Regions from separate parts of the Pseudarthrobacter sp. BRE9 genome, predicted to be linked through region 2. Evidence: predicted binding sites of a transcription regulator. Region 2 holds the regulator's gene; the other holds the start of a gene.
The links. The regulator HrcA, encoded in region 2, represses chaperone genes, less so after heat shock. The targets are predictions, from matches to a motif close to TTNGCACTCGNNNNNNNCGAGTGCNAA.
Positions count from the first base shown of each region.

Region 1: a site for HrcA is predicted at 4,061-4,087, ahead of groL (chaperonin GroEL). Genes of this name have one in related genera too.

Region 1 is NZ_JAUZUY010000009.1:162,216-181,653, forward strand. It holds gene Q9R31_RS16255 (ribonuclease HI family protein) at 1-565, opposite strand, end outside; gene Q9R31_RS16260 (sugar ABC transporter substrate-binding protein) at 855-2,165, shown strand; gene groL (chaperonin GroEL) at 2,248-3,882, opposite strand; gene Q9R31_RS16270 (ABC transporter substrate-binding protein) at 4,173-5,471, opposite strand; gene Q9R31_RS16275 (cold-shock protein) at 5,468-5,674, opposite strand; gene Q9R31_RS16280 (LytR C-terminal domain-containing protein) at 5,840-6,481, opposite strand; gene Q9R31_RS16285 (DUF3263 domain-containing protein) at 6,533-6,862, opposite strand; gene Q9R31_RS16290 (uracil-DNA glycosylase) at 7,045-7,815, shown strand; gene Q9R31_RS16295 (siderophore-interacting protein) at 7,830-8,669, shown strand; gene Q9R31_RS16300 (threonine/serine exporter family protein) at 8,726-10,213, opposite strand; gene Q9R31_RS16305 (peptidoglycan bridge formation glycyltransferase FemA/FemB family protein) at 10,248-11,564, opposite strand; gene Q9R31_RS16310 (peptidoglycan bridge formation glycyltransferase FemA/FemB family protein) at 11,696-12,829, opposite strand; gene Q9R31_RS16315 (TspO/MBR family protein) at 12,952-13,497, shown strand; gene Q9R31_RS16320 (L-serine ammonia-lyase) at 13,550-14,977, opposite strand; gene gcvT (glycine cleavage system aminomethyltransferase GcvT) at 15,302-16,450, opposite strand; gene gcvP (aminomethyl-transferring glycine dehydrogenase) at 16,462-19,320, opposite strand.
Region 2 is NZ_JAUZUY010000002.1:401,262-410,538, forward strand. It holds gene Q9R31_RS06740 (PhoH family protein) at 1-421, opposite strand, end outside; gene Q9R31_RS06745 (GerMN domain-containing protein) at 829-1,746, shown strand; gene Q9R31_RS06750 (16S rRNA (uracil(1498)-N(3))-methyltransferase) at 1,739-2,512, opposite strand; gene dnaJ (molecular chaperone DnaJ) at 2,515-3,642, opposite strand; gene hrcA (heat-inducible transcriptional repressor HrcA) at 3,730-4,743, opposite strand; gene Q9R31_RS06765 (DUF3097 domain-containing protein) at 4,916-5,767, shown strand; gene Q9R31_RS06770 (DUF4870 domain-containing protein) at 5,904-6,314, shown strand; gene hemW (radical SAM family heme chaperone HemW) at 6,315-7,544, opposite strand; gene lepA (translation elongation factor 4) at 7,570-9,277, opposite strand, start outside.

The DNA.
Region 1 (19,438 bases), on a different contig from region 2:
GGGTGGCGGACTCGATGTCGAGTGTGGCGGCCGGGAGGCCGTTGCCGGAGGATGACTGGGCGCCCGCGGTACCGGCTTGCGGCGCACCCGGGTGGTGCCCGCCGGGGAAACCGGGCCCTGACCGTGCTGCCACTCCCTGCTGATAAGCAGTAGCCGCGGCCCTGGCACGTTCGTCGGCGGCCTCGTTCAGCTCATGCCCGGCATGCCCCTTGACCCACTCAAACGTGTAGGTCCTGCCAGCCAGTTCGCGGTCGAGTTCCTTCAACAGTTCCACATTCAGGACGGGCTTTCCGTCCGCCTTGCGCCAGCCCTTGCGCTTCCAGCCCGGCATCCACTTGGTAATCGAATTGATCACGTACTGGCTGTCGCAAAGAATGCGCAGGTCCTCACCGGGCACGTGCGCGGTGGCACGCAGGAGGTCAAGGACCGCCATCAGCTCACCTTGGTTATTGGTGCCGTGCGGCCAGCCGCCGGCCCGCCAGCAATCGTCATTCACGTACCAGGCCCAGCCGGCCGGGCCCGGGTTTCCCAAGGCCGAACCATCAGCCGCTGCAGTTATCGTCACCAATCCATCCTGCCAGAAGCAACCGACAACGGGAGGCCGTGGGCGCGCAGCAGCCCGCGTGCCCTGCCCCTGTTCCTTCCCCGCTCCTGCCCGCACCTGTGCCGGGACCAGCAGGAAGCCCTCCCGTTGAGCGCTGGAAGCAACGGGAAAACGTTTACCGCTAGTCCTTGACGTGGCCTGGCAGCACGCGAAACAATCGCAGCATTAGCTAAGAAAACGGTTTCTGAGTGTCCAGCGGCTGCGTGCAACCACAGCTCGGCGCGAAGGAGCCAATCCGGAAGGAACATCAATGACGATTCCAGTCGTAAGCCGGCGCCGCTTCCAGCTGGGTGCCGCCGCACTGGCCCTCTCCATCCTGGCCACCGGCTGCGCTGCCCCCGGCGGTTCAGGCGACAACGGCCAGGTCACCCTGCGGTTCGCCTGGTGGGGCAATGAATACCTGAACGCACAGACGGACAAGGTGATCGCAGCGTTTGAGGCATCACACCCGAATATCAAGATCAAGGCCGAACCGGGCGAATGGTCCAGCTACTGGGACAAGCTGGCGACGAAGACTGCCGCCAACGATGCGCCGGACGTGATCCAGATGGACCAGAAATACATTGCGGAATACGGTGGCCGCGGGGCACTGGCGGACCTGTCCAAGCAGAACGGCATCGACACCTCAAAGCTGGACAAGGAGGGACTCGCCTCCGGCCAGTACGATGGCGCCCAGTACGGGCTGAGCACAGGCCAGAACGCCTACGTCATCATGGCCAACACCAAGGTATTCGAGGCAGCCGGCGTGCCCGTACCGGACGACAAGACGTGGACGTGGAAAGACTTCGTGGACACTGCGGCGAAGATCAGCGCCGCAGGAGGCGGAAAGAGCTACGGGGCTGCTTATGGCAGTAACGAAGCCGACCTGATCATCTGGCTGCGCCAGCACGGGGAAAACCTCTACTCCGGGGACGGCAAGCTCGACTTCGAAACCGCCACCGCCGCCTCCTTCTGGGAGCGGCTCAAGGAACAACGCGATTCCAAGGCCAGCCCGCCGGCCACCGTGGCCACCGAGGATGCAGGGGCGGGATTGGAGGAAAGCCTGTTCGGTACAAATCGGGTGGCGATGGCCTGGTGGTGGACCAACCAGCTTGGTTCCCTTCAAACCACCACCGGCAGCAGCATCAAGATGCTGCGCGCCCCAAGCGTCGACGGTAGCTCGGCCAAAAACGGCATGTACTACAAGCCCTCCATGTTCTGGTCTGCCTCCTCCCGCTCAAAGCACCCCCAGCAGGCCGCTGAGTTCATCAACTACCTCACCAACAGTCCGGAGGCGGGTGCCATCCTGATGACCGACAGGGGCGTCCCCACCAATTCGGAGATCGTTTCGAACATCGCCCCGCAGCTCAAGCCGACCGACACCACTGTGGTTGGATTCCTCAAGGACATAGCGCCGGACATCAAGGACGCACCGCCGGTCCCGCCAGTGGGTGCGGGCAGCGTCCAGAACGTCATCAAGCGGTACACGGATGAAGTGCTGTATGACCGGATGACCCCGCAGGCCGCGGCGGAAGCCTTCCAGAAGGAAGTCCAGGGAATGCTGGACTCGGCCCGGAAGTAGATCTCAAGGACACAAAAATGCGGCCCCCTCGAAGGAGGGGGCCGCATTTTGCGGTTGGCGGGACGGGTCCCGGCAGGAAGGCTTAGAAGCCGCCCATGCCTCCCATGCCGCCCATGTCGTCTCCGCCCGCGGGGGCGGCGTTCTTCTCCGGCTTGTCAGCCACCACAGCTTCGGTGGTGAGGAACAGGCCGGCGATGGAAGCCGCGTTCTGCAGGGCAGAGCGGGTTACCTTGACGGGATCGTTGACGCCGGCAGCCAGCAGGTCGACGTACTCGCCCGTTGCTGCGTTCAGGCCGTGGCCGGCAGGCAGGCCGCGGACCTTGTCGACAACCACGCCGGGCTCGAGGCCTGCGTTGAAGGCGATCTGCTTCAGCGGAGCGTCGATGGCAACGCGGACGATGTTGGCGCCCGTTGCTTCGTCGCCGGACAGCTGCAGGTTGGCGAATGCCTTGGCGCCGGCCTGGATGAGGGCCACGCCGCCACCGGCCACGATGCCTTCTTCAACTGCAGCCTTGGCGTTGCGGACGGCGTCTTCGATGCGGTGCTTGCGCTCCTTGAGCTCAACCTCGGTGGCGGCACCGGCCTTGATGACTGCAACGCCGCCGGCCAGCTTGGCCAGGCGTTCCTGCAGCTTCTCGCGGTCGTAGTCGGAGTCCGAGTTCTCGATCTCGGCGCGGATCTGGGAAACGCGGCCTGCGATCTGGTCGGCGTCGCCGGCACCTTCGACGATGGTGGTCTCGTCCTTGGTGACAACAACCTTGCGGGCCTGGCCCAGGAGCTCCAGGCCGGCGTTCTCCAGCTTGAGGCCAACCTCTTCGGAGATGACCTGGCCGCCGGTGAGGACGGCGATGTCGGCCAGCTGTGCCTTGCGGCGGTCACCGAAGCCCGGAGCCTTGACGGCAACGGACTTGAAGGTGCCACGGATCTTGTTGACGATCAGGGTGGCCAGGGCCTCGCCCTCGATGTCCTCGGCGATGATCAGCAGCGGCTTGTTGGACTGCATGACCTTTTCCAGGACAGCAACCAGTTCCTTGACGTTGGAGATCTTGGAGTTGACGATCAGGATGTACGGATCCTCGAGGACCGTTTCCTGGCGCTCGGCGTCGGTGACGAAGTAGGCGGAGATGTAGCCCTTGTCGAAGCGCATGCCTTCGGTGAGCTCAAGCTCCAGGCCGAAGGTGTTGGACTCCTCGACCGTGATGACGCCTTCCTTGCCCACCTTGTCCAGGGCTTCGGCGATGAGGGCACCAATTTCCTCGTCACCGGCGGAGATGGACGCCGTAGCGGCGATCTCTTCCTTGGTTTCGATTTCCTTGGCGGAGTTCAGCAGCTCGGCGGTGACGGCCTCAACGGCCTTCTCGATACCGCGCTTGAGGGACAGCGGGTCGGCGCCGGCAGCAACGTTGCGCAGGCCTTCCTTCACCAGGGCCTGGGCCAGGACGGTAGCCGTGGTGGTGCCGTCGCCGGCAACATCGTCCGTCTTCTTGGCAACTTCCTTGACCAGCTCGGCGCCGATCTTCTCGTAAGGATCGTCCAGCTCGATCTCCTTGGCGATGGACACACCATCGTTGGTGATCGTGGGGGCGCCCCACTTCTTTTCGAGGACGACGTTGCGTCCACGCGGGCCGAGGGTGACCTTAACGGCGTCGGCGAGGATATTCAGGCCCCGCTCAAGGCCGCGGCGTGCCTCTTCATCAAATGCAATGATCTTGGCCATAACGGCAGTAGTCCTTTCGGGACAGTCGTTAAGAATGAACCTTCGCTGCAGTGCCCGCGACGGACGATCCTTCGCCATCGGCCTCTGTATGCCTCCGGGTGCGGATCTCACTCCAGTTAGGTGTTTCTTTCGCTCCTCGACCGGTGCAGCGCGCCGCCGGCCGAAACCTGGCTTTGCTTTAGCAGTCGGTACGTCAGAGTGCTAACTCAATAATTAGCACTCCCCAGGTGAGAGTGCAAGCGAAAAGACGCGGCAAGGGCGGGTGGGGGCAGCGGCTTCGCCCAGGGCGATCAGCCGGAGTGCCCGGTCGTCTCGCGCCCGGTAGGACTGGGGTTATTGTCCGGGCCGTACGTGAAGACGGAGAAAACGGCGGTGGTGATGTCCCCATTGGTATCGAAGGCAACCGGGCCCGATTCGCCGTCGTAATCGATGCCCGGGCTGGCGGCAAGCCCGCCCAGGCATTCCCTGTAGGTCAGGCACCGGGCCGGGGGCGCTGCTGGTTCTGGCGTTCCACCCCCGTTGGATGCAGCCACCCTTGATGCAGTCCCGCCGGACACCGGGATCAGGTTGGCGGCTATGGAGCGTCCTGCGTCGTCCTGGGCCCTGGCCGCGGCCAGGGCAGCCAGCGTCACGGCGTCGTAGGTTTCCGCAGCATACGAAACGTCCTTCAGGGAAGGATCCACACCCAGCAGTTTTCCCTGGAAGGCGGCGCTGGGCAGCTGGCCGGGGACGACGGCGCGGGTACCGTCCAGGACCCGGGGGGCGAGCCCGGAGCCGTAGCGGGCAAAGGCGCCGTCGCTGAGGACGATTTTTGAACCGCTGAGGCCGGAATTGTTCAGCTCGGCCAATGCGCCCCGCGCACCTTCCCGGGCAACCAGGACGACGGCGTCCGGCTTGGCTTTGGCGGCGGAACGTGCGGCTTCTGCGGCGTCGCCGGGCTTGAAGCCGGCTCCGGGCAGGACCGTCAGGCCGGACTGCTGGGCAGCTGCCGTGACGGCAGCCGCCAGGTCCTTGCCGTAGGCGCCTTCCTGGTGCAGCACGACGATGGTGGCGGCCCCGGCGGCCTTGGCGAGTTTGGCCAGCACGGGTCCTTGTGCGACGTCGGATGCAGCGGTGCGGAAATAGTAGCCTCCGCCGGCGGTTCCGGAGAGGGCGGCAGCGGTGTTGGCCGGCGAGATGAGCGGTATGTGCGCGCGGGACAGGATGTCCACTGCCGCGGCCGCGTGGCTGGAATCGGTGGGTCCAATCACCACGTCCGCTTTGGCGGCCACCAGGTCGTTCGCCTGCCCCGCGGCTTCCCGGCCGGGATGCGCAGGAAGCAGCTCCACCGGCCGGCCTTTGTGTCCGCCGGCAGCGTTGATCTCCTGGATGGCCAGCTTGGTTGCGGCCAGCTGGGGTGCATTAAGGAAAGCACTGTCGCCGGTGTTGTCCAGGATCAGTCCCACGCGGAGGACACCGTCCCCGGACGCTTCCGCTGTGTCCACCCTGGCGTTGCCGCCGCCCGAACATGCGGTGACCGTGACGACGGCTGCCAGGGAGGCGGCCAGCGCCGCACGGACGCGGACAGTGGAACGGTAAAACGGCGTCACTGGGCGGGCCGGACGTTTTCTGCCTGCGGGCCCTTTTCGCCCTCCCCGACTTCCAATTGCACCCTCTGTCCCTCGTCGAGGCCGCGGTAGCCCTCTCCCTGGATCGCGGACCAGTGGACAAAAACGTCGTCGCCGGAGCCGTCAACGGTGATGAAGCCATAGCCCTTTTCAGCGTTGAACCATTTGACGGTTCCCAGTGCCATGATGAACAACTCTTTCCGTTGGGTGCCGGGTGGGACCGGACCGTCGGCGTAAAGCCCGGCCGGCCCTGGCTTGAAAATCACTCTAGCCAATCGCCGCCGGCGGGCGCTGGCAGCGGACTGTCCCGAGGCATGAACGTTATGGAGGCGTAACGGGAGCGGGTGCGGCTAGCGGTAGCCGGGGCCCAGCACCACCACGAGGGGCACCTGGAATTCGGTGCTGCTGACCACGGTGGGGATGTTGAGCAGCCCAGCAAGAGCCTGTGCGCTGGCCAGTTGCTGGGGACCGGAGTAGAAGATCACGGAGGATTTCTGCGGGGCGCCGGACCAGTTTCCTACCTGGCCCAGGCGCCAGCCATCAGCCTGGACGGTTCCGCCCACCCGGCTGGCCAGCCCTGCCGTGCCTGCGGCGTTGTAGACGGCAACTGTCTGGGTCCTGTCGACGACGGCCTGCTGGGTGGCAGATGCGCTCGCCTGGGGCTCGGGGTCGGTGCTGTGGGTTGGCCCGGACGAGGCAGACGGCGACGCCGCTACGGCAGGAGGCGCCGATGCCTGTGGAGCCGAGGGGGTGGTACCGGTTCCGGCCAGTGGGGCTGACTCCACGCTTGCCGAGGCCTGGCTCGCCGTGGCGTTGAACCCAAGCCTGGGAAGGATCAGGAAGGACACCAGCCCGATGGCCAGGGCCGCCATTCCTACCGCCAGGATGGGCCAGAGCCGCACCCGGGATGGGGCCGAGGCCGTCCGATGGACACCTTGTCGCGACGCGGCCTCCGGGACCTTGTCGAATTCATCGCGGGCGTATCTGGTCATGGTGGAAGGACATCCTTGTTGATTGCGGCTGTTGTCCCGGCCTGGGGCGTGTTAAGCGTCGGATCCCAGGCGCCGGGCAGTGCGCGCACGGTGGCGCGACGTACGTAGTCTACGCAATCTCTTCACCAGCATGGGATCGTGGGCCAGGGCATCCTCGCGGTCGATCAGCGCGTTGAGGAGCTGGTAGTAATGGGTGGCGGAGAGATCGAACAGGTCGCGGATGGCCTGTTCCTTGGCTCCTGCGTACTTCCACCACTGCCGTTCCAGGGCCAGCATCTGCTGTTCGCGCTCGGAAAGGGAGGAGTCTCGAAGGGTGAAATCCGCCAGGAGGGACTTCCGTGGATCCTGCTCCGGCAGGTGTTCCCGGGCCGGTTCCGCCACGGCACACTCCTTCGCTGGTTACAGTAAATGTCTTACCCCCATGCTACCGGCCGAATAACACCCGTGTCATTCGCGCCTCGGCCCGCAGTCTGGTGGTTCCGGCTGGCGGGCTCCGCAGGGTGCCTTCGAGGTGAGTGCTGCGAGGTGGGCGCCGGCAGGGAGGTGCCTGCAAGAATGGAACGATGTTTGAATCGGATGCGCTCTTCGAGCTGCAGCAGGACCCGGCAGACGGCACCAGCTTCGCTGACCTGGCTGACCTGCCCCTGGCAGCACTCATGGCGCCGGACTGGGCTGCGGCCCTGCAGGGCGTGGAGGGCAAGCTCCGGTCGGTCCTGTCCTTCCTGGCTGCCGAAGAGGCGGCCGGGCACCAACTCCTGCCGCCGCCGTCGAACGTCCTGCGCGCCTTCCGCCAGCCGCTCGCCGGCGTCAGGGTCCTCATTGTTGGGCAGGACCCCTACCCCACCCCGGGCCACGCTGTTGGGCTGTCCTTTTCCGTCGACCCGCGCACGCGCCCCCTCCCCCGCAGCCTGGTGAACATCTACCGCGAGCTCGAATCGGACCTGGGCATTCCGCCCCGCGCCCATGGCGACCTGTCGGCGTGGACCGAGCAGGGCGTGCTGCTCCTGAACCGCGTGCTCACGGTCAGGGCAGGGTCCGCAGGGTCCCACCGGGGCAAGGGCTGGGAGGAGATTACGACGGCGGCAGTCACCGCGCTGGCCGGCCGCCGGGCCGCGGATGGGTCCAGGATGCCCCTGGTGGCGGTGTTGTGGGGCAAGGAGGCTGAGGGGGTCCGGCCGCTCCTGGCCGGTGCCCCCGCCGTCTCCAGTGCGCACCCCAGCCCGCTGTCCGCTTCCCGCGGGTTCTTTGGCTCCAGGCCGTTCAGCCGCGTCAACCAACTGCTGCGCGAACAAGGTGCGCCGGCCGTAACCTGGGAACTCCCGCCGTCGGCCTAGCTTAGGCTTGCCTTATGAGCACCGTCCCTGCCGCCACCAGCGCCACGAAGAAGAGCCGTCCCCAGGTCAACCTGACCGTGCTGCGCAAGGAGCAGCTGTCCCCGCATATGGTCCGGATCGTGGCCGGCGGCGAGGGCTTCAGCGACTTCACCAACAGCGGCTTCGTGGACCGCTACGTGAAAATCGTCTTCCCGCAGCCCGGCGTGGACTATCCCTCCCCGCTGGACCTGTGGGCTGTCCGGGAAACCATGCCGCGCGACCAGTGGCCGTTCACCCGCACCTATACGCTGCGCTGGGTGGACCCGGAGGCGCGGGAGCTGGCGATCGACTTTGTGGTCCACGGCGACGAGGGCCTGGCGGGTCCCTGGGCGGCCGGGGCCCAGCCGGGCGAGACCCTCACGTTCACCGGTCCCGGCGGCGCCTACAACCCCAACCCCGAGGCGGACTGGTACCTGTTTGCCGGAGATGAAGCGGCGCTGCCGGCCATCGCCGCATGCATCGAGGCGCTGCCCGCGGACGCAACCGGGCTTGCCTTCCTGGAGGTGGATTCCGAGGCGGACATCCAGCCCATTTCCGCGCCCGCCGGTTTGAACATCACCTGGCTGGCCCGCAACGGCACCCCGGCGGGTTCCAGCGACCTGCTGGTCACGGCAGTGACGGAGGCCGAGTGGCCTGGCGGCACGGTGGACGTCTTTGCGCACGGCGAACGCGGCTACATGAAGGCCCTCCGCGAAGTCTTCTTCAAGCAGCGCGGCGTGGAGCGCCGGCAGGTATCCCTCTCCGGATATTGGGCGCAGGGGCGGGTGGAGGATGTGTTCCAGGCCGAGAAGAAGCTCCCCGTCGGACAGATCTAAGGCACTTGGGAACAGGTGCGCCAGGGCCCGGTTCCAGGTCGGTTCAGGGGCGCGGTTCAGCGGCGCCGGGCCCGGCGCCGCTCGTTGCTTGCCAGGCTGCGGGTCAGCGGACGGGCCAGCACGTCGCCCAGGACGATCCCGCCGGCGGTTCCCAGCACGATTGCCCCGGCGCTGAGCATTCCGCCGGCACCGGCAAGGATTTCGGACTCCTCAACGGTGAGGACATACATGGACCGGAATATGGTGAGGCCCGGCAGCAGGATCAGGGCTGCGGGGACTGCGACCACGAGCTGCGGCGCACCCATCCGCAGCGCCACCACCCTTGCCAGCAGGCCAATGACGACGGCGGCGATGGCGGGGGCGAAACGGTCTCCGATTCCCAGCAGGCCGCAGCCGAGCAGCACCAGGTAGCCTGCCACGCCGACGGCTGCCGTGGGCAGCAGGAGCTTCCAGGTGGTTTGTTCCGTGATGCCGATGGCCATCACGGCGGCGGCCACGAAGATGATGAGGACCCACAGATCGTAGGCGGGCGGGAAGGTCTGCGTGACGTCGATGCGCTGAAGCCCGGTCAGCTCCCCCACCACGAAGGCTACAGCGATCCCTGCCACGATGGCTCCGAACGTTAGCAGCGTGGACAGGAACCGTCCGGCCGCCGTCACCGGGAAGCCGTTGATGGCGTCCTGCACGGAGGACACCAGGCGGCCGGTGGGCAGGAGCAGCAGGATGCCGCCTACCACCACGATGGACGGCGAGGCGGTGAGCCCGAACTGCCAGAGCAGCAGCGCCAGCATGGTGACCACGAAGGAGCAGCTGGCGGTGATGAAGAAGTCCGGCACCCGCCAGCGTCCCAGCTGCCGGGCCAGCAGGCTGATGCCGATATTGGCAACGAACGCAACTGCCGAGGACACGGGGCCCCCACCCAGCACGCCGACGAACACGGCGGCGAAGATGCCGAACGCCGCCGTGACCATCCAGCGCGGGTACGGTTTGGGGCTGGTGATGGCCTCGTTGAGCCGGCGGATCGCTTCGTCACGGCCCACGCCGCCGGCCACGATGTCCGTGACCAGCTGGTGTACCTTTGCCAGACCGGCATAGTTGTTGGTCCAGGACCGCACCACGCGCAGCAAGGCGATAGGCGTCTGGTCCTTGGGCGCGTAGTTGATGCCCACGGACTGGTTGGTGATGTCCACTTCGATGTTCTTCAGCCCCAGGGCCGCGGTGACGGCGATGATGCTGGTCTCCACCTCCAGGGCGCCCGCACCATACCGGAACATGGTCTCGGCCAGGTGCAGGGCGAAGTCCAGGGTCTTCCGGGCCGAGGTGTCCACGCCGCCCACCTGGATGGTGGGGTTGGCGTACGGGCTGCCCGCCAGCCGGTCCACGATGCTCAGGGGCGCCGTTGGCGGGTTCTCGCCCTGCACCAGGCGGCGCAGCATCCTCTTCGCGGCAGCATCCTGCCGAAGCTGGGCAGAGGTCAGCGGTTCAGTCTTGGGCAGGCCGTCTGTCTTCGGCCTGTGCCCTGGCCGTGCGGGCCGGTCGGTCATGCCCGTTTCCTCCCTGTACGCGGTTTACGGACGGTCAGGCTGCACGCTTCAGCGGCAGCTTGCCCAGCAGCGTGCGGGCGGCCGCCGCCGAAGACCTGGCGAGCCGGTTGGCATGGAAGACGGCGGGCCGTACCGGCAGGACGAAGTCACCTACCAGCTGGACCACCTCCCCGCCGAATCCCTTCTTGAATTCGTAGCCGCCGTGGCCTTCCTCGTCCTGGCCGGAGATGCCGAAGGTTCCGTAGAAGTTGTACCTCGGGTATCCCTTATCGAGGGCGTGCAGCATCATCCCCCAGTACAGGGACGTGGCGCCGTTGAAGTAGATGTAATCCTGGACGGTGCCGCCGATAACGCACACCACCTCATCGCCGTAGCAGACGAAGTGGATGGCTGCCACGGTGGCGGTCCCTACGGAGTCGGGGAACCTTTCGATGTCCTTCAGGCTCCGCTCGTAGCTGTCCACCAGGTCCTGGACCACTTTGAGCCGGTTGGCTTTCTTCTTGCTGCCGGTTTCTTCAACCTCACGGCGGAGATCGGCTGCGGTGGCGGACTCTGTTGCCAGGCGCTCGGTGATGGATTTCCGGTAGGCCGGGATGTCGATCTTGGCCATCATCAGCTTGGTGAATTCCGCCGAGGTGATGCGGAGCAGGTGTTCGTAGTATTCGCGTTCGCGGTAGACGAATCCTTTTTCGTCACCGGCCCGGCTCAAGGCGCCATAGAAATCGTCCAGGGTTTCCAGGGTGGCCTGTTCCAGGAAGACGCCGTTCTTTTCCGCTTTGCGGATGGCTTTGCGGGTCCGGTAGCTGGTGCTCATGATCAGTTCCTCGGCGTCCTGGATGCCCACGAGGTTCTTGATGAACATCCAGTTGACGTTGACAAAGTTCATGTCCAGGCCCTGGTGCCGGAACCCCAGCCGTTCCAGGTCGGCCACCAGCGGCCGGTTGTCCTCGACGTCGGGGTGCTCGGCGCCGTCAGCGTCGCGTGCGATGTACCTGACGTTCGGCGAGATGCGCAGTTCAGCGGCCTTGCGGCCTGCCGCGTGTTTGCGGAGAAGTTCGACGACGGCACTCATCAATTCACGGTCCGTGTAGTCCATGAGGGGGCCCTTGGCGCATTCGCAGACTGTGTAGCCCAGGCGGGTTGTGGTGTAGTTGAGCTTTCCTGCCGCCACGAGTTCCCCGTCGCGCCGGACCCCGAAGAGTTCCACCTGCTGCCCGCGGGAGCGCTGGAAACGGGCAAAGTCGATGGACTGCAGGAAGCTGTTCTGCGGGTGCTTAAGGGCGAAGGCCTCAAATTCGGCGTCACTGAGGTTGGCGTACTCAAGCCCGGTAGCGGCGGAAACTGGATTCAAGGGATGACCTTCTTCTGGACTCTTCGCGGCCTGGTGGGCGCGCGCTGGACGGACGGTGTTCGGGGGCGGGCCGCACGGATGCGTACGGGGCCGGCGGGGTCGCGGCGGCTTTCGGGTGTCTCGGCGGCAGGTCAGTAGAACTGCTGGCCGGTCCGTGCGGTTTCGATGCGGCGGAAGACCTTTTCGCCGCCGTTGACCCAGAACCGGTGCCGCAGCGGGGACAGGACGTAGTCGTGGCAGCCCACGAAGTCGGTGACTGTCTTGGTGAAGCTGGTCTTGAACATGCCCATTCCGAAGAGGTTGTGGGTCTTGTCCTTAATCCTCGCAGCCGGCGGGGTTCCGCAGAAGTCGTACTCCGTGCAGCCGAGTTCCTGCATCCTCCGGATGGCGGCCCACTGCACCAGGTGCGAATCCCCGTACTGCTTGCGGTTCTGCGTGGAACCGCCGTCTTTGTAGGTTGCCTTGGCACCGTAGTTGATGACGAACGCGCCCACGCTGGGCTTTCCGTCCTCATAGGTGAAGAAGAAATTGCCCTGCCCGCGGTTGCAGAACTCGTCCCAGAACCGTGCGTAGTAGTCGTAGCTGCGCAGGGGCATGGATCCCTTGGCGTTGACCGTGTTGGCCATCAGGTCGTAAAGGGCGCGGTAGGTTTCAGGTCCCTGTTCCTTGCGGATCACCTGGCAGCCCTCGCGCTCGGCGCGCCGGATGGCGTTGCGGGCGCGCGAGGAGATGGCTTTGAACACTTCCTCCTCGGAGCCCGAGATGTCCAGCAGGGCGGTGGAGTCGTTGGACTGGATGTTGGGCGCCTTGACCAGGTTGGCCGCGCGCAATTCCTTTTGCGCTTCGTCGGAATCGATGATGTCCGGTTCCACTTTGATGGTGAAGACGTTCAGCTTCCGGCTGCGGACAAAGGACGCACAGGCTTCAAGGGCGCTTCCAAGGTCCGCTGCAGCCGCCAGGTCGGGGCCCTTGATCAGGTACCACAACCGTCCCAGGACGGGGAAGCTTCTCTCCAGCACCAGGTTGTAGCTGGCGCTTCCGTCGCTTTCCAGCACCAGGAACCGGACCTTCCAGCCGCTTCCGTTCTTGACCGATGCATAGGCCGCTGACTGCAGCATGTTGCCGCCGTTCGGGTTGGCCGTGACGTGCTTGTCCCAGTTTTCAATTTCCTCGGCGGTGGCAAAACGTGCGGTGAATTGTCGCAAGGGGGCCTTGTCCAATCGGGTCTGTGCGCGGTTTCTGTACTTCTGGATGCGTGCGGACATGCAGCCTCAAGTCTAAAGCCTGATGTGCTTCCGGCTTTTCCCCGCACGGTTGGACAGCTTGCCATCCGCCGTGCTGAGTGCCGGCTTGACGCCGCTGTTGGCGTTGAACAAGGGTTGAGCACATGAGGCCGGACGGGGAAGCGACCACAGCCCGCACGGGAAGCGGCAGGCAGCCCTACAGCCCCCGGATCCAGGTGGCCGCGCTCATCGGATTCCTGGTGGCGTCCCTGCTGGTGGCGGCACTGGGGGGCCTGGCTTCGGCAGCCAATGTCAGCGGCTGGTACGCCACCGCAGACAAGGCCCCCTGGTCCCCGCCCAACGGCGTATTTGGTCCCGTCTGGACCGTCCTCTATACGGCAATGGCCGTCGCCGCGTGGCTGGTATGGCGCAAGCGCACCACCGGGACACAGCGGGCGATGGCCGCTTACGGCATCCAGTTGGTCCTGAATCTTGCCTGGACCCCAACGTTCTTTGCCCTCTACCCCGCCCTCGGCACGCCAGCCCTGTGGCTGGGGCTGGTTTTCATCCTGGCCCTGATCGCCGCCGTGGCGGTGACGGTGCTGTATTTCGGTCCTGTCAGCCGCACGGCCGGGCTGCTCCTGCTCCCGTACGTGTCATGGCTGGTGTTCGCGGCCAGCCTTAACTGGTGGGCCGCAGCGCACAATTAGGTGCCGGGTACTACGCGGGCAATGCCGGCATGCGGGACAGGTTTGCTGCCGGTCAGCATTCGACGACGTTGACGGCGAGGCCGCCCCTGGCCGTTTCCTTGTATTTGGAGCTCATGTCCTTGCCGGTTTCGCGCATGGTGATGATGACTTCGTCGAGGGAGACGCGGTGGGTGCCGTCGCCCCAGAGGGCCATTTTCGCGGCGTTGATCGCTTTCGCGGCGGCGATGGCGTTCCGTTCGATGCAGGGGACCTGGACCAGCCCGCCGATCGGGTCGCAGGTCAGGCCCAGGTTGTGTTCCATCGCGATTTCGGCGGCGTTCTCCACCTGCGCCGGGGTCCCGCCCATCACCTCGGCCAGGCCCGCCGCGGCCATCGACGACGCGGAACCCACCTCGCCCTGGCAGCCCACCTCGGCCCCGGAGATGGAGGCTTGCTCCTTGTAGAGCACCCCGACGGCGCCGGCGGCGAGCAGGAACCTGACCACCACACCGTCCCGGTCCTCCTGGCTGGCCTGGTCCATGCCGGGGGCGAAGTGCAGGGCGTAGAACAGCACCGCCGGGATGATCCCCGCCGCTCCGTTGGTGGGTGCAGTGACCACCCGGCCGCCGGAGGCGTTCTCCTCATTGACCGCCAGCGCGACCAAGTTAACCCACTCCTGCCAATACTTCGGGTCATAGAAGTCCTCGTCCTGGCCCTCACCGTCCGGCCGTGAACTTTCCTTCTTCAACCGGTCATACCAGTCAGGGGCGCGGCGGCGGACCTTCAGTCCCCCGGGCAGCACCCCGTCACGCTTCAGGGACGTGGCCACGCAGTCCTCCATCACCGACCAGATATGCAGCAAACCCTCCCGGATCTGCTCCTCCGTACGGGACGCCTTCTCGTTGACGAGCATCACGTCACTGATGCCCAGACCGGTGCTCCGGCAGTGCTCCAGCAGTTCCGCCGCGGTGCGGAAGGGCAGCGGCAGTTCCTCCTTGGACGCGTCCAGTTCCTGCTGCGCGGCGTCTTCCTCGCCCTCGCGGACGATGAACCCGCCACCCACCGAGAAGAACGTCGCCGTATGCAAAACCTGGCCGCCGGCGTCGGACACCGTGAACGTCATCCCGTTCGTGTGCCGCGGCAGGACGGTCAGCGGCCGCAGCACCATGTCCTTCACCCCGTACGGCAACGGCACCGCACCAGCGAGGTTCAAGGTCCCGGTCTCAGCGATCGAAGCCAGCCGCTCCTCCACCTCGTCGGGCAGGATCAACTCCGGGTGAAACCCTTCCAACCCGAGCAGGACCGCGGTCATCGTCCCATGCCCATGCCCCGTCGCGGCCAACGACCCGTACAGGTCCACCCGCAACGACGCCACCCCAGCCAGCACCCCGGAAGCCTTGAGCTCCTCCGCAAAAACGGCAGCAGCCCGCATCGGCCCCACAGTATGCGACGACGAAGGCCCAATACCGATCGAAAACAGGTCAAAGACTCCAACAGCCATAACGGGTAGTCCTAACTAATACGGGTGGTTGGGGTGGAGCGGGCAGGACATCCTCTGCGTGCTCGGTCGCGAAGACGCCCGCTGCGCGGACGTGACGCTCCTTTAGACGCACGCTGCCGGATGCCCCCCCACTCCGGAGGCGGGTCACCTATGTGCCCAAACGAACAGGCCGACAACGATCGCGCAGGAGGGGCCGGCGGAGCCGGACTTTTCGAAAGCGTGCGTCAAAGCGACGAAGGAGCAGCACGCGTGAAAATGTCCGGTCCGCCGGCCCCGAAGGTGGCCACTGTCCCTCCGGGCGAAAGGTGACCACGGAGACGCACCCTACTTGACGCGCTTGTAGAACGGCAGCTCGACGACTTCGAACGGTTCGGCCTTGCCGCGGAGGTCGATGTCGAGGGCCGTGCCGGGTGCGGAGTATTCGACGTCGACGTAGGCCATGGCGATGGGGTAGCCCAGGGTGGGTGACGGCTGGCCGGAGGTGACTTCACCGACGGTGGTGCCGTCCTTAAGGACAGGGTAGTGCGCGCGGCCGGCGCGGCGGCCCTGGCCTTTGAGCCCCACGAGGCGGCGGCCGGAGGTGCTGCCGGCGCCGGCTTCCTTCCTGGCCGCCAGGGCGGCTTTGCCGACGAAGTCGCCTTCCTTGGAGAGTGCGACGACGGCGCCCAGGCCTGCGGCGAACGGGTCGCCCTGCAGCGACAGTTCGTTGCCGTACAAGGGCATCCCCGCTTCGAGGCGGAGGGAGTCGCGGGAGGCGAGACCTGCCGGTGTCAGTTCCCCGTCGTCGGCGATGGCGATCACAGCCTGCCAGAGGGCGGGCGCATCGTCGTTGTCCACGAAGATCTCAAACCCGTCCTCACCGGTATACCCGGTACGCGCAAGCAGCAGTTCCTTGCCGGCGCCACCCACCAGGAGCGGAACGCTGACGGCCGCGTAGTACTTCAGCTCCGTCACCAGGGTATGCTGCGCGGCCGGGACCAGGCGCAGCAGGAGTTCCTGGGCCTTGGGACCCTGGACAGCGATCAGCGAAGTGCGGGCTGAGGCGTCCTCCACCTCAACATCGAACCCCGACGCCCGCTCCTGCAGGGCTGCGGCGACCACGGTGGCGTTGCCCGCGTTGGGGACCACCAGGAAGACGTCGGTACCATCCTGCGCAGCGGGGCGGCGGTAGGTGATGAGGTCGTCGATGATGCCGCCGTCCTCATTGCAGATCAGCGAGTACTTGGCCTTGCCCACGGCCATCGCGGAGATCTTTCCTACCAGGGCGTAGTCCAGGAAGGCGGCGGCGTCGGGGCCGGTGACCCAGACTTCGCCCATGTGGGAGAGGTCGAACAGGCCGGCCGCGTTGCGCACAGCATGGTGTTCGGCAAGTTCAGAGCTGTACTTGAGCGGCATCTGCCAGCCGCCGAAGTCCGTGAAGGAAGCGCCGAGCTTTTTGTGCTCGTCGTAAAGCGCCGTGTATTTCTCGGTCATGGTGCCGGTCCTTAGTTTTCGAAGTCTTCCAGCGGCGGGCAGGAGCAGATCAGGTTCCGGTCGCCGGCGGCGCCGTCGATCCGGCCCACGGGCGGGAAGTACTTGTCCTGCTTGTGGTGGGCAGGGAACGCCGCCTGCTCGCGGGGGTAGGCGCGGTCCCAGTCAGAGCTGACGACGGCTGCCGCCGTGTGGGGTGCGCGGCGCAGCGGCGAGTCCGCCACGGCAAAGTCGCCGTTGGCCACCTGGTCAATTTCCTTTCGGATGCTGATCATGGCCTCGATGAAGCGGTCGATCTCGGCCAGGTCCTCGGACTCGGTGGGCTCCACCATCAACGTGCCCGCAACCGGGAACGACAGGGTGGGGGCGTGGAAGCCGAAGTCGATCAGCCGCTTCGCCACGTCCTCGGCGGTAACCCCGGTCTTGGCCGTCAGTTCCCGCAGGTCCAGGATGCACTCGTGCGCCACCAGCCCGCCCTCACCCGTGTAGAGGACCGGGAAATACTCGTTCAGCCGGGACGCGACGTAGTTCGCTGCCAGCAGCGCGGACTTGGTGGCCTCGGTCAGGCCCTCGCCGCCCATCAGCTTCACATACGCCCAGGAAATCGGCAGCACTCCGGCGGAGCCAAACCGGGATGCGGAAATCGCAACACCGTGCCCAGCCTCATGCGCAGCTTTATTCGCATCGCCCGGCATGAAGGGGGCCAGGTGGGCCTTGGCGGCAACGGGTCCGACGCCGGGTCCGCCGCCGCCGTGCGGGATGCAGAAGGTCTTGTGCAGGTTCAGGTGGGACACGTCGCCGCCGAAGTTGCCCGGCTGGGCCAGGCCCACGAGGGCGTTCAGGTTGGCGCCGTCGATGTAGACCTGGCCGCCGGCAGCATGAATGGCGTCGCAGACGTCGCGGACGTCGCCGTCGTAAACCCCGTGGGTGGAGGGGTAGGTGATCATGATGCAGGACAGGACGTCCTTGTGGGCTTCGATCTTGGCCGTCAGGTCGTCGTGGTCAATGGTGCCGTCAGACGCGGTGGCGACGACGACGACCTTCATGCCAGCGAGCACGGCCGAGGCGGCATTGGTGCCGTGCGCCGAGGCCGGGATCAGGCAGACGTTGCGCTGGGCCTCGCCGCGCGAGTGGTGGTAGCCGCGGATCGCCAGCAGCCCGGCGAGCTCGCCCTGGGAACCGGCGTTGGGCTGGATGGACACCTGGTCGTAGCCGGTGATCTCGGCAAGATCCGCCTCCAGCCCGGAAATCAGCTCCCGCCAGCCTTCGGTCTGGGAGTCCGGGGCGAAGGGGTGGATGGAGGCGAACCCGGGCCAGGAGATGGCTTCCATCTCTGCCGTGGCGTTCAGTTTCATGGTGCAGGAGCCCAGCGGGATCATGGTGCGGTCCAGCGCCAGGTCCCGGTCTGACAGTTTACGGATGTAGCGCAGCAGCTGGGTTTCGGAGCGGTGGGTGTTGAAGACCGGGTGCTGCAGGTAGTCGGAGGAACGCCCGACGGCGGCCTCCAGCCCAAAGCCCTGGTCCTCGCTTCGGCCTTCGGCAACCGGGGCGCCAAAGACGTCGGCAACTTCGGCGACGATGGCCGGCGTCGTGGTTTCATCGAGGGCGATGCCGACGGTGTCGGCGTCGACGCTGCGCAGGTTGATGCCCCGCGCCTCGGCGTCGGCGATGAAGCCGGCAGCCCGTCCGGGGACCCGGACGGTCAGGGTGTCGAAGAAGCTCTTGTGCAGGACCTCAACGCCGGCGGCGGCAAGGGAGGCCGCCAGGGTACGGGCGTGGCCATGGGCCGTTTCGGCGATCGCCTTCAGCCCGTCCGGGCCGTGGTACACCGCGTACATGGAGGCAACGATGGCCAGCAGGGCCTGGGCGGTGCAGATGTTGGAGGTGGCCTTCTCGCGGCGGATGTGCTGCTCGCGGGTCTGCAGCGCCAGACGGTAGGCGGGAACGCCGGCGTCGTCTTTCGACACGCCCACCAGGCGGCCGGGAAGCGAACGCTCCAGGCCCTTGCGCACAGCCATGTAGGCGGCGTGCGGGCCGCCGAAGAACAGCGGAACACCGAACCGCTGGGCGGAGCCGACGGCGATGTCCGCACCTTGCTCACCCGGCGGAGTGATGAGGGTCAGGGCCAGCAGGTCCGCGGCCACCGTGACCAGGGCACCGCGCTCCTTCGCCGCGGCGATCACGGCGGACTGGTCCCAGACCCGCCCGGAAACGCCGGGCTGCTGCAGCACGACACCGTTGATATCGCCCTCCGGAAGGCCCTTGGACAGGTCGGCGACCTCCACCTCGAAGCCGAGCGCCTCCGCGCGACCCTTGACAATGGCGATGGTCTGCGGGAGCACGTCGATGTCCAGCACGGTCTTGCCGTCGGCCGCCGGCTTGGTCTTGTTGGCGCGGCGCATCAGCAACACGGCCTCAGCCACGGCGGTTGCTTCATCGAGCAGCGACGCGTTGGCAATGGGCAGCCCCACGAGGTCCTGCACCATGGTCTGGAAGTTCAGCAGCGCCTCGAGCCGGCCCTGCGAAATTTCCGGCTGGTAAGGGGTGTAGGCGGTGTACCAGGCCGGCGACTCAAGGATGTTTCGTCGGATCACCGGCGGAGTCACGGTGTCGGAGTAGCCCTGGCCGATGAGCTGCACTGCCGTCTTGTTCTTCGCGGCAAGCTTCCGCAGTTCGGTGAGGACTTCAACCTCACTGAGGGCGTCCTGCAGGCGAAGGGCGGTTTCCTGGCGGATGACCTTGGGAACCGCGGTGTCAACCAGGGAATCGACCGAGTCGTAGCCTACGGCTTTGAGCATGACGTCGACGTCGGCCTGGCGGCGGGCGCCGATATGGCGGTCGACGAAGGTGGTGGAGGCTGGGGTAACCGACACGAAGGAACTCCATTTACTCAGGCGGCGCAGGGTACGCCACAGCTATTAGGGTTCCTCCCCGCTCTGTATTGGACCTGAGAGTTTCCGCGTTGCCTGCCTGGGCAGGACCCGCTTGCAC
Region 2 (9,277 bases):
GAGTTTTGGGCCGGATGGTCCGGCCGCGGCTGGAGAGGATGTCGTGGGTGAGCACATCCACGGGATTCTGCAGTGACTGGGTGCGCAGGAGGGACACCAGCTGCTGCAGCACCGCAGGCGTGATGACGGTGCCGCGGGCCACGAGGCCGCGGACCTCCTGGAGGAGCCGCATGATCCGGGGAACGTCACCGGAGGGGCCGCTGATGGACAGTTCATTGCCGCGGGCATGGAAGTTGACGTCCGGGAACTGGTCTTCGATGAACCGCAGCGCCTCATCATGGCTGCCGAGTGATTGAACCATCTGGTCGGAGTTCTCGAAGAGGACTACTTCGGTCCGGGTGCCGGGCAGGGTGTGCGGGAATTCCCCCGGACTTCCTTCGCCTGTGTTGAGCCGGCGCTTACCATTCGCTGATTCAGTCATGGTGCTGGCCCGCAGGCCCGTGGTCCCCTCGAAGATCGACATCACTTGTTTGCATTGGCTGATGCCGGCGCCCCTTGGACGGTGCTCCTTGCCCCAGCGATCCCTTTATCTTACGCCAGCGCGGGGCCGGGCCGGATACCGGGCCGCCACGGAACAGTGGCAAGGAGCCTTCCGGAGGGTGCCCGGGGCGGCCTTAGGTATCAACTTCATATCGGCCTCATATCGTTCCCGTTGCAGTTGCGCCGGAGGAGGCAAAGAGCGGCTGGGAGGCCGCGCCGCTGTGCAATGCTGGAAATCCAGCATCTGCTGGAGCATCAGGCCGCCAGGGGGATCGGCCCGCCACGCCAGGAAAGGACAAGGGCAGGACAGTGCCGGAAACCTCTGTGCCCGAAAGGGCAGGACGACCTATGGGCCGCCTGGGCCCCGCCGTCCTGGCAGGACTCCTGGTTCTGGTTCCGGGCCTGGCCGGTTGCACGGCCGAGGGCGGTCCCTCGCCCACCGGCACGATTGCCTCGGTTCCGGCCACGGGCGGCACCATGCCGGACACGCTCTCCACCAGCGCCCCGCTGGAAACCACGCAGTCCTCGAGCAAGGCGCCGGTTTACTGGATCGGCCGCAGCGGCGGGAATGTGTTCCTTTACCGGGAATTCCGCGACGTCCCGGAGCAGGAGAACCCGGTCACCCGCGCCCTGCGCGCCATGATGTCGGAGAAACCGCTGGACCCTGACTTCTTTACGCCCTGGCAGAACCCGGACAAACTTGCCACCTCGATCTCCGGCAAGGACGTCATCACGGTGGACGTCTCGGCCGATGCCTTCAACAGCAATCTGGACGCAGACATGGCTGCCCGCGCCATCCAGCAGCTGATCTATACGGCAACGGCTGCCGCCGCAAGTTCGGGTTTGATCGACACCGGCCAGCAGGTCCGGGTCCGGATCCTCGTGGACGGGCACACTGACTACGTCGCCTTTGGCTCAGTCCAGTTGGGCGCGCTGATGACCCGTGCTGCCGGACTGGTGGCGCCGGTCTGGATCATCGATCCCCAGGAGGGCGTCGAGATGCCCGGCGGCAGCGTGAAGATCACGGGCCGCAGCACATCCCCGGGGGCGAAGATCCGCTGGCAGATCCTGCAGGCCCCGGACAACGGCAGCAAAGCACCTTTCCTGGCAGGTGAAACCACAGCGGCCGCCGAACAGGGGCAGGCCGGCGTCTTTACGCTGGCTCTCAACCTTCCGCCGGGCGACTACGTGCTGCGGATGGCCCAGGCCGGTTCCGGCGGAGAACCTGACCGGAACGAGGACACAAGGTCCTTTAAGGTCAGGTAGCGGCCCAGCGGCCAAGGACGTCGCTGGCAAGCACGACGGCGGCCGGCCCGGCCGTGGAGGACCGCAGGACGTGGTGCCCCAGGAGGGCGGTCACGGCGCCCTGGCCGCAGAGTTTCGTAACTTCGCGAGGACTGATGCCGCCCTCCGGTCCGACGATCAGCAGGATTTCACGGGGCCCGGCGCCCGCAGCAGCCTGCCACCGCTCAAGGACCGTGCGCAGCGGGCGCACCGCGTCCTCGTGGAGGATGACGGCCAGGTCGGCAGCCTCCACGGCAGCGGAAAGCCCCGCCGTTTCGACGGCGGCCCGCACCTCGGGAATCCAGGCGCGGCGCGCCTGTTTGGCGGCTGCCGCAACGGACGACTCCCATTTGGCGTGCGCCCGGGCCGCCCGGTCACCCTTCCAGCGCACAATGGACCGTTCGGACTGCCAGGGTATGACGGCGTCGACACCCAGCTCGGTGGCCGTCTCAATGGCCAGCTCGTCGCGGTCCCCCTTGGCCAGGGCCTGTACCAGCACCAGCCGGACGGCCGGCCTGTCTTCGAAACTCAGGCTCCCGCACTCCACCTCGAGTTCCGAGGCGGCAGCGGCTACCACCTTTCCGGTCATCCGGGTGCCGGCGCCGTCGACAATGTCCACCGCCTCGCCGGGAGACAGCCGCTTGACAGTAACGGCGTGCCGCGCCTCCGCGCCTCCGAGGACAATGACTTCACCGGCAGCCATGCCATCCAGCGAACCGGCGGGAGTGAAGAAGACGGGGTTGCTCACCGCTACAGGTTACCGAGCCGGTCCCGGAGCTTGGCGAACATGCCGCCGCTGGCAGCGAGCTTGCCTTCGGTGATCTGTTCACCACGGAGCTTGGCGAGTTGGCGCAGCAGGTCCTCCTGCGCGGGGTCGAGCTTGGCGGGAGTGTCCACCTGAAGATGGACCTTCAGGTCGCCGCGGCCGTATCCCCGAAGGTGCGTGACGCCCAGGCCGCGCAGGGTGATGATTTCCCCCGACTGGGTTCCGGGCTTGACGTCGATCTCCTGGGTGCCGTCGAAGGTTTCCAGGCTGACGTCCGTACCCAGGGCAGCGGCCGTCATGGGAATGTGCAGGGTGGCGTGCAGGTCATCGCCTTCGCGCACGTAGGTGGCGTCATTGTTGACGCGGATTTCCACGTACAGGTCACCGGCCGGACCGCCCGCGGGACCCGCTTCGCCCTGTCCGGAGAGCTGGATCCGGGTTCCGGTGGCGACGCCGGCGGGAACCTTGATGGTCAGTGACCGGCGGCTGCGGATACGGCCCTGGCCGCTGCACTCGTTGCAGGGGTCCTTGATGACCGTGCCGAAACCTTCGCAGGTGCCGCAGGGGGCCGCCGTCATGACCTGGCCGAGGATGGAGCGGACGGCCCGCTGGACCTGGCCGCTGCCGCCGCAGATGTCGCAGCGTTCGGGATGGGTGCCGGGCCGGCAGCAGGATCCGTCACAGGTGGGGCAGACCACGGCGGTGTCCACTTCGAGTTTCTTGTTCACGCCGAATACCGCGTCCCGGAGGTCGATCCGCACGCTGATGAGTGCATCCTGTCCCCGCCGGACACGCGAGGCCGGGCCGGATGTGCCGCCTGCGCCGAAGAAGGTGTCGAAGATGTCCTGGAATGCGAACCCCTGCCCGGCGTAGCCCGCTCCGCCGAAGCCGTTGTCCGTGCCGTTCTCATTGCCCGTGGTGTCGTAGATCCGGCGCTTCTGGGGGTCGGAAAGCACCTCGTAGGCGTGGGTTACTGCCTTGAACCGTTCTGACGCCTCCGGACCGGGGTTTACGTCAGGGTGAAGGGTGCGGGCCAGCTTCCGGTAGGCCTTTTTGATTTCTTCGCCCGTAGCTTCGGGTGAGACTCCAAGGACGTCATAGTGGCTGCTCAAAGTTCGTATCTCTTCCTTGTTGTACTGCGTTCAGTGGGGCGGCCCGGCTCTTGCTTCCCTGCCGGAACAGGCTCCGGCGGTGAAGAGTCAGGGCCCCAAAATCCTGGAAAGGTAGCGCGCCACTGCCCTGACGGCGGCCATGGTGGTGGGATAGTCCATCCGGGTGGGCCCGAGGATCCCTACTTTCGCGGCGCTGTCCGGACCGTAACCGGTGGCCACTACGGAGGCCTCGGCAAGGCCGTCGTAGGGGTTCTCCCGTCCGATGCTGACAGCGACGCCACGGTGGTCCTGGGCCATTTCGCTCAACAGCCTCAGCATCACCACCTGCTCCTCGAGCGCCTCGAGCACCGGGCCGATGCTGAGCGGGAAGTCCACGTTGGATCTGGCCAGGTTGGCAGTCCCTGCCATCACCATCCGGTCTTCACGGCTGTTTTGCGCAAGGCCCTCCAGCCCGAGCGCCAGCGCGTGTGCGGCCTGCCGCTGCGGGTGGGGGGTTGAAGCGACGACGGCGGGCAGCGCCCTGGCCAGTTGGCTCAGCGGTGTTCCGCCCAGTGCGCCAAGGAACCGGGTGCGAAGTTCAGCCAGCGCGTCGTCGCCAAGGTCCTGCCCGACATCGATCACCCGCTGCTCCACCTTGCCGCTGTTGGCGATCAGGACCACGAGGACCTTGCGGGGGGCAAGCAGGACGAATTCGATGTGGCGGACAAGTGCCCTGCTCAAATGCGGATATTGGACCACGGCAACCTGGTTGGTCAGTTGCGACAGCAGCCGGACGGTGCGTTCCAGCACGTCGTCGAGGTCGTCCGCGCCTTCGAGCAGGGACTGGATGGCGCGGCGCTCGGCGGCCGAGAGCGGCTTGACAGCCGAGATCTGGTCGACAAAGAGCCGGTAGCCCTTGTCGGTGGGAATCCGGCCGGCGCTGGTATGCGGCGCGGTGATCAGACCCTCGTCCTCCAGGGCGGCCATGTCGTTGCGGATGGTGGCGCTGGAGACGCCAAGATGATGCCGCTCCACCAACGCCTTGGACCCAACCGGCTCGCGGGAGTGGACGTAGTCCTCCACGATGGCCCGCAATACTTCCAGCTTGCGTGGCTCGCTCACTCTCCACCTCCATCCATGGTTCGGGGCGCATGCCCCTCCCGATGCAACCCAGGGTTAGCACTCGACATGCCTAAGTGCTAACAGTCTATTATGCCTCGGCCCGTTGTTAGCATTGGTACCGCCCCGGGCGGAATTCCGGGGCTGAGGAGCTAGCGCTAGGCGGATCGAATCCATGGACTACCAGAACTGGGGCCCACGCGGCATATCGGCTCCCGCGCGGACGGAACTGCCTGAAATCCCTGTCGAGCGCGGCATGGTGCTTGAGGAAGTGCAGTCCGGCTGGGTGGGGGCCGTCACACGCGTGGAGAAATCCGGCGGAATGCATGTGGTGGCGCTGGAGGACCGCAGGGGGAAGTCCCGTTCCTTCCGTCTTGGATTCGGCTTCCTCCTCGAGGGCCAGCCCATCCGGCTGATGCCCCCGGCGCCACGGCAAGCCACTGCCGGTCCGGCAGCGGGCAGGACGGCCTCTGGCTCGGTACGGGTGGCCGGACAGCGCGCCCAGGTGGCCAAAGCCAGCCGGATCTGGGTGGAAGGAAAGCACGACGCCGAACTGGTGGAAAAAGTCTGGGGAGACGACCTCCGGGTGGAAGGCATCGTCGTCGAGCCCCTGCACGGCATTGACGACCTCGCAGCGGCCGTCACGGACTTCAGGCCCGGGCCCGGCCGGCGGCTCGGCGTCCTGGTGGACCATCTGGTTCCGGATTCCAAGGAGTCCCGCATCGCAGACGCCGTCATGGCCTCCCCGGGTGCCGCCGGCAACGTCCTGATCGTTGGACACCCCTACGTGGACGTCTGGCAGGCGATCCGGCCCGCTGTCCTTGGCATCGACAAATGGCCTGCCGTACCCCGGGGGCAGGACTGGAAGACCGGGATCCTGAAGGCTTTCGGCTGGCCCCACGCAACCAAGGAAGACATCGGCCTGGGGTGGCAGAAACTGCTGGGCGCGGTCCGAACGTACGCGGACCTCGAGCCGTCGCTGCTGGGCAGGGTTGAGGAGGTCATCGATTTCCTGACCGTGCCCTGAAGGGCGGGGATGCGGCCCGGACCCAGTATTCTTGGTAGTGCGGTTCCTTATCTTTGAGGCACTGCACCATTTTTCCAGGCACTGCATGCGCCGGAATTCGTACTCAGCACCACTTGCACCTTCGAAGGAACAGACTGTGGCAGAAAACGCACGTGATCACAGGGACGGCCAGGGCCGTTCCGAGTACCATGGCGTCCCCGCCAACGCCCTGCCGCTGACGGCCAGCGAAGACCGGCAGTGGGCAACGCTCGCGCACTTTGGCGGGATCCTGGGCTGCATCCCCTCGCTGCTGATCTATTTGATCTTCCGTGACCGCGGGCCGTTCACGGCACAGGAATCCAAGGAAGCGCTGAATTTCAGCCTGCCGCCCACCATTGCCGCGGTGCTGGCCAACATCCTGGTGTTCATCCCCTACGTGGGCAACATTTTCGCGGTTATTGCCACACTGATCTGGGTGGCGCTCACGTGCTTCTCCGTGGCAGCGGGGATCCACGTCAACCGCGGCCAGCCGCACCGCTACCAGTACAACCTGCGCTGGATTAAGTAATCAGTCCGGCAGGATGCGGCGGACCACTGCATCCGCCAGGAGCCTGCCCTTGAGGGTAAGGACCAGGCGTCCGCCGAACGCGGCAGCAGGATCCACCAGGCCGGCGGCGATCAGACCGGCCACCTCGTGCCGTCCCCCGGCGCTGAGCGTTGAGACATCCAGGCCCGTCTGCAGCCGCGCTTCCAGCATGACCCGCTCCAGGTTCCTGGTTTCCGCGTCAAGGGTTTCCCTGCCGGCGGCGGGCGAAAGCCCCTGGGACAGCCGGTTCGCGTAGGCGGACGGGTGCTTGACGTTCCACCAGCGGACGCCGCCCATGTGGGAGTGCGCGCCGGGGCCGATGCCCCACCAGTCGTCACCCCGCCAGTAGGCGAGGTTGTGGCGGCAGGCCTGTTCCGGGGTCCGGGCCCAGTTGCTGACCTCGTACCAGCCGAGTCCGGCTTCGGTGATCAGCTGGTCGGCGAGCTCGTACTTGTCCGCGTGGTCGTCGTCGTCGATCCCCGGAACTTCGCCTCGGCGCATCTGCGCGGCCAGCTTGGTGCCGTCCTCGACGATCAGGGCGTAGGCACTGATGTGGTCCGGCTCGTAGGAGAGCGCGGTCTCCAGGGAGTGGCGCCAGTCGGCCAGCGACTCCCCCGGCGTCCCGTAGATCAGGTCCAGGCTGACAGCGAGTCCTGCCTCGCGCGCCCACTGCACCACCTGCGGCACCCGGCTCGGGGTATGGGTGCGGTCCAGGACCTTGAGGACGTGCGGAACCGCTGACTGCATACCGAAGGAGACCCTGGTGAAGCCGGCCTCCTTGAGGACGGCAAGGGATTCGGGCGTGACGGAATCCGGGTTGGCCTCGGTGGTGACCTCAGCACCATCCTCAATGCCCCACTGGTCGACGGCAGCCCGAAGGATCATGGCGAGATCATCCGCGGGCAGCAGCGTGGGCGTGCCGCCGCCGAAAAATACGGTGCCGAGCTTCCGGTCCGGCAGCCCGGAACGAGCCAGCACGGTAGCCGCCAGCGCCACTTCGGACACCGCGGTCTGCGCGTACGCGTCCTGGGACGCTCCACCGCCCAGTTCCGTGGCAGTGTAGGTGTTGAAGTCGCAGTAGCCGCAGCGCACCGCACAGAACGGAATGTGGACGTACAGGCCGAATGCCCGGGCCGCCGCACCGTCCGCTGCCTGGGGAGGCAGCAGACCGTCCGACGGCGCCGGGTCGCCGAGGGGAAGTACGCTGGGCATCAGCGGGTCCCCCGCTGGGCGGTGGTCACTTCTTCTTGGCCTTGTCCTTCGATTCGTCGGTGGTGAGGGCGGCGATGAACGCTTCCTGCGGCACCTCCACCGTACCCACCATCTTCATGCGCTTCTTGCCTTCTTTTTGCTTCTCCAGCAGCTTGCGCTTACGCGAGATGTCACCGCCGTAGCATTTCGCCAACACATCCTTGCGGATGGCCCGGATGCTTTCGCGGGCGATGATCCTGGAACCGATGGCTGCCTGGATGGGCACCTCGAACTGCTGCCGCGGGATGAGTTCGCGGAGCTTGCCCGTCATCATCACGCCGTAGGCGTACGCCTTGTCCCTGTGCGTGATGGCGCTGAAGGCATCCACCTGTTCACCCTGGAGCATGATGTCGACCTTCACCAGGTCAGCGACCTGCTCACCGTCAGCCTTCCAGTCCAGGGAGCCGTAGCCCCGGGTCTTCGACTTCAGGATGTCGAAGAAGTCGAACACGATCTCCGCAAGCGGCAGGCGGTAGCGGATTTCCACCCGGTCCTCCGAGAGGTAGTCCATGCCGCCCAGCACGCCGCGGCGTGCCTGGCACAGTTCCATGATGGCGCCGACGAATTCGTTGGGAGCCAGGATGGTGGCGGACACCATGGGTTCGCGGACCTCGGCGATCTTGCCGGTGGGGTACTCGCTGGGGTTGGTCACCCGGACAACCTTCTTGTCCTCCAGGGTTACCTCGTACTCCACGTTCGGTGCGGTGGAAATGAGGTCAAGGTTGTATTCGCGCTCCAGGCGTTCGCGGGTGATCTCAAGGTGCAGGAGTCCCAGGAAGCCCACCCGGAAGCCGAAGCCCAGGGCAGCCGAAGTCTCGGGTTCGTAGACGAGCGCGGCGTCATTGAGCATGAGCTTTTCGAGGGCGTCGCGGAGAACAGGGTAGTCGGCCCCATCGAGCGGATAAAGGCCGGAGAACACCATGGGTTTGGCGTCGGCGTAGCCCGGAAGCGACTGGGCGGCAGGTTTGGCCAGGTTGGTGACAGTGTCGCCCACCTTGGACTGGCGCACGTCCTTCACACCGGTAATGAGGTAACCCACTTCGCCGACCCCAAGCCCCTTGGAGAGCGTGGGTTCCGGGGAGCTGACACCGATTTCCAGAAGCTCATGCGAGGCCCTGGTGGACATCATCTGGATGCGTTCGCGCGGGTGCAGCATGCCGTCCATCACGCGAACGTAGGTCACCACGCCGCGGTAGGTGTCGTAGACCGAGTCGAAGATCATGGCACGGGCCGGCGCATCGGGATCACCCACCGGCGCGGGCAGGTCGCGGACAATCTTGTCCAGGAGGGCTTCCACGCCGACGCCGGTCTTACCGGAGACGCGCAGGACATCCTCCGGATCGCCGCCGATGAGGCTGGCAAGTTCGGCCGCGTACTTTTCGGGCTGTGCGGCAGGCAGGTCGATCTTGTTCAGCACCGGGATGATGGTGAGGTTGTTTTCCATTGCCAGATACAGGTTCGCCAGCGTCTGGGCCTCAATGCCCTGGGCCGCGTCCACGAGCAGGATTGCGCCCTCGCAGGCTGCCAGTGACCTGGACACCTCGTACGTGAAGTCCACGTGGCCGGGGGTGTCGATCATGTTCAGCGCATAGCTGACGCCGTCCACCTCCCACGGCATGCGGACGGCCTGGGACTTGATGGTGATGCCGCGTTCGCGCTCGATGTCCATCCGGTCCAGGTACTGGGCCTTCATG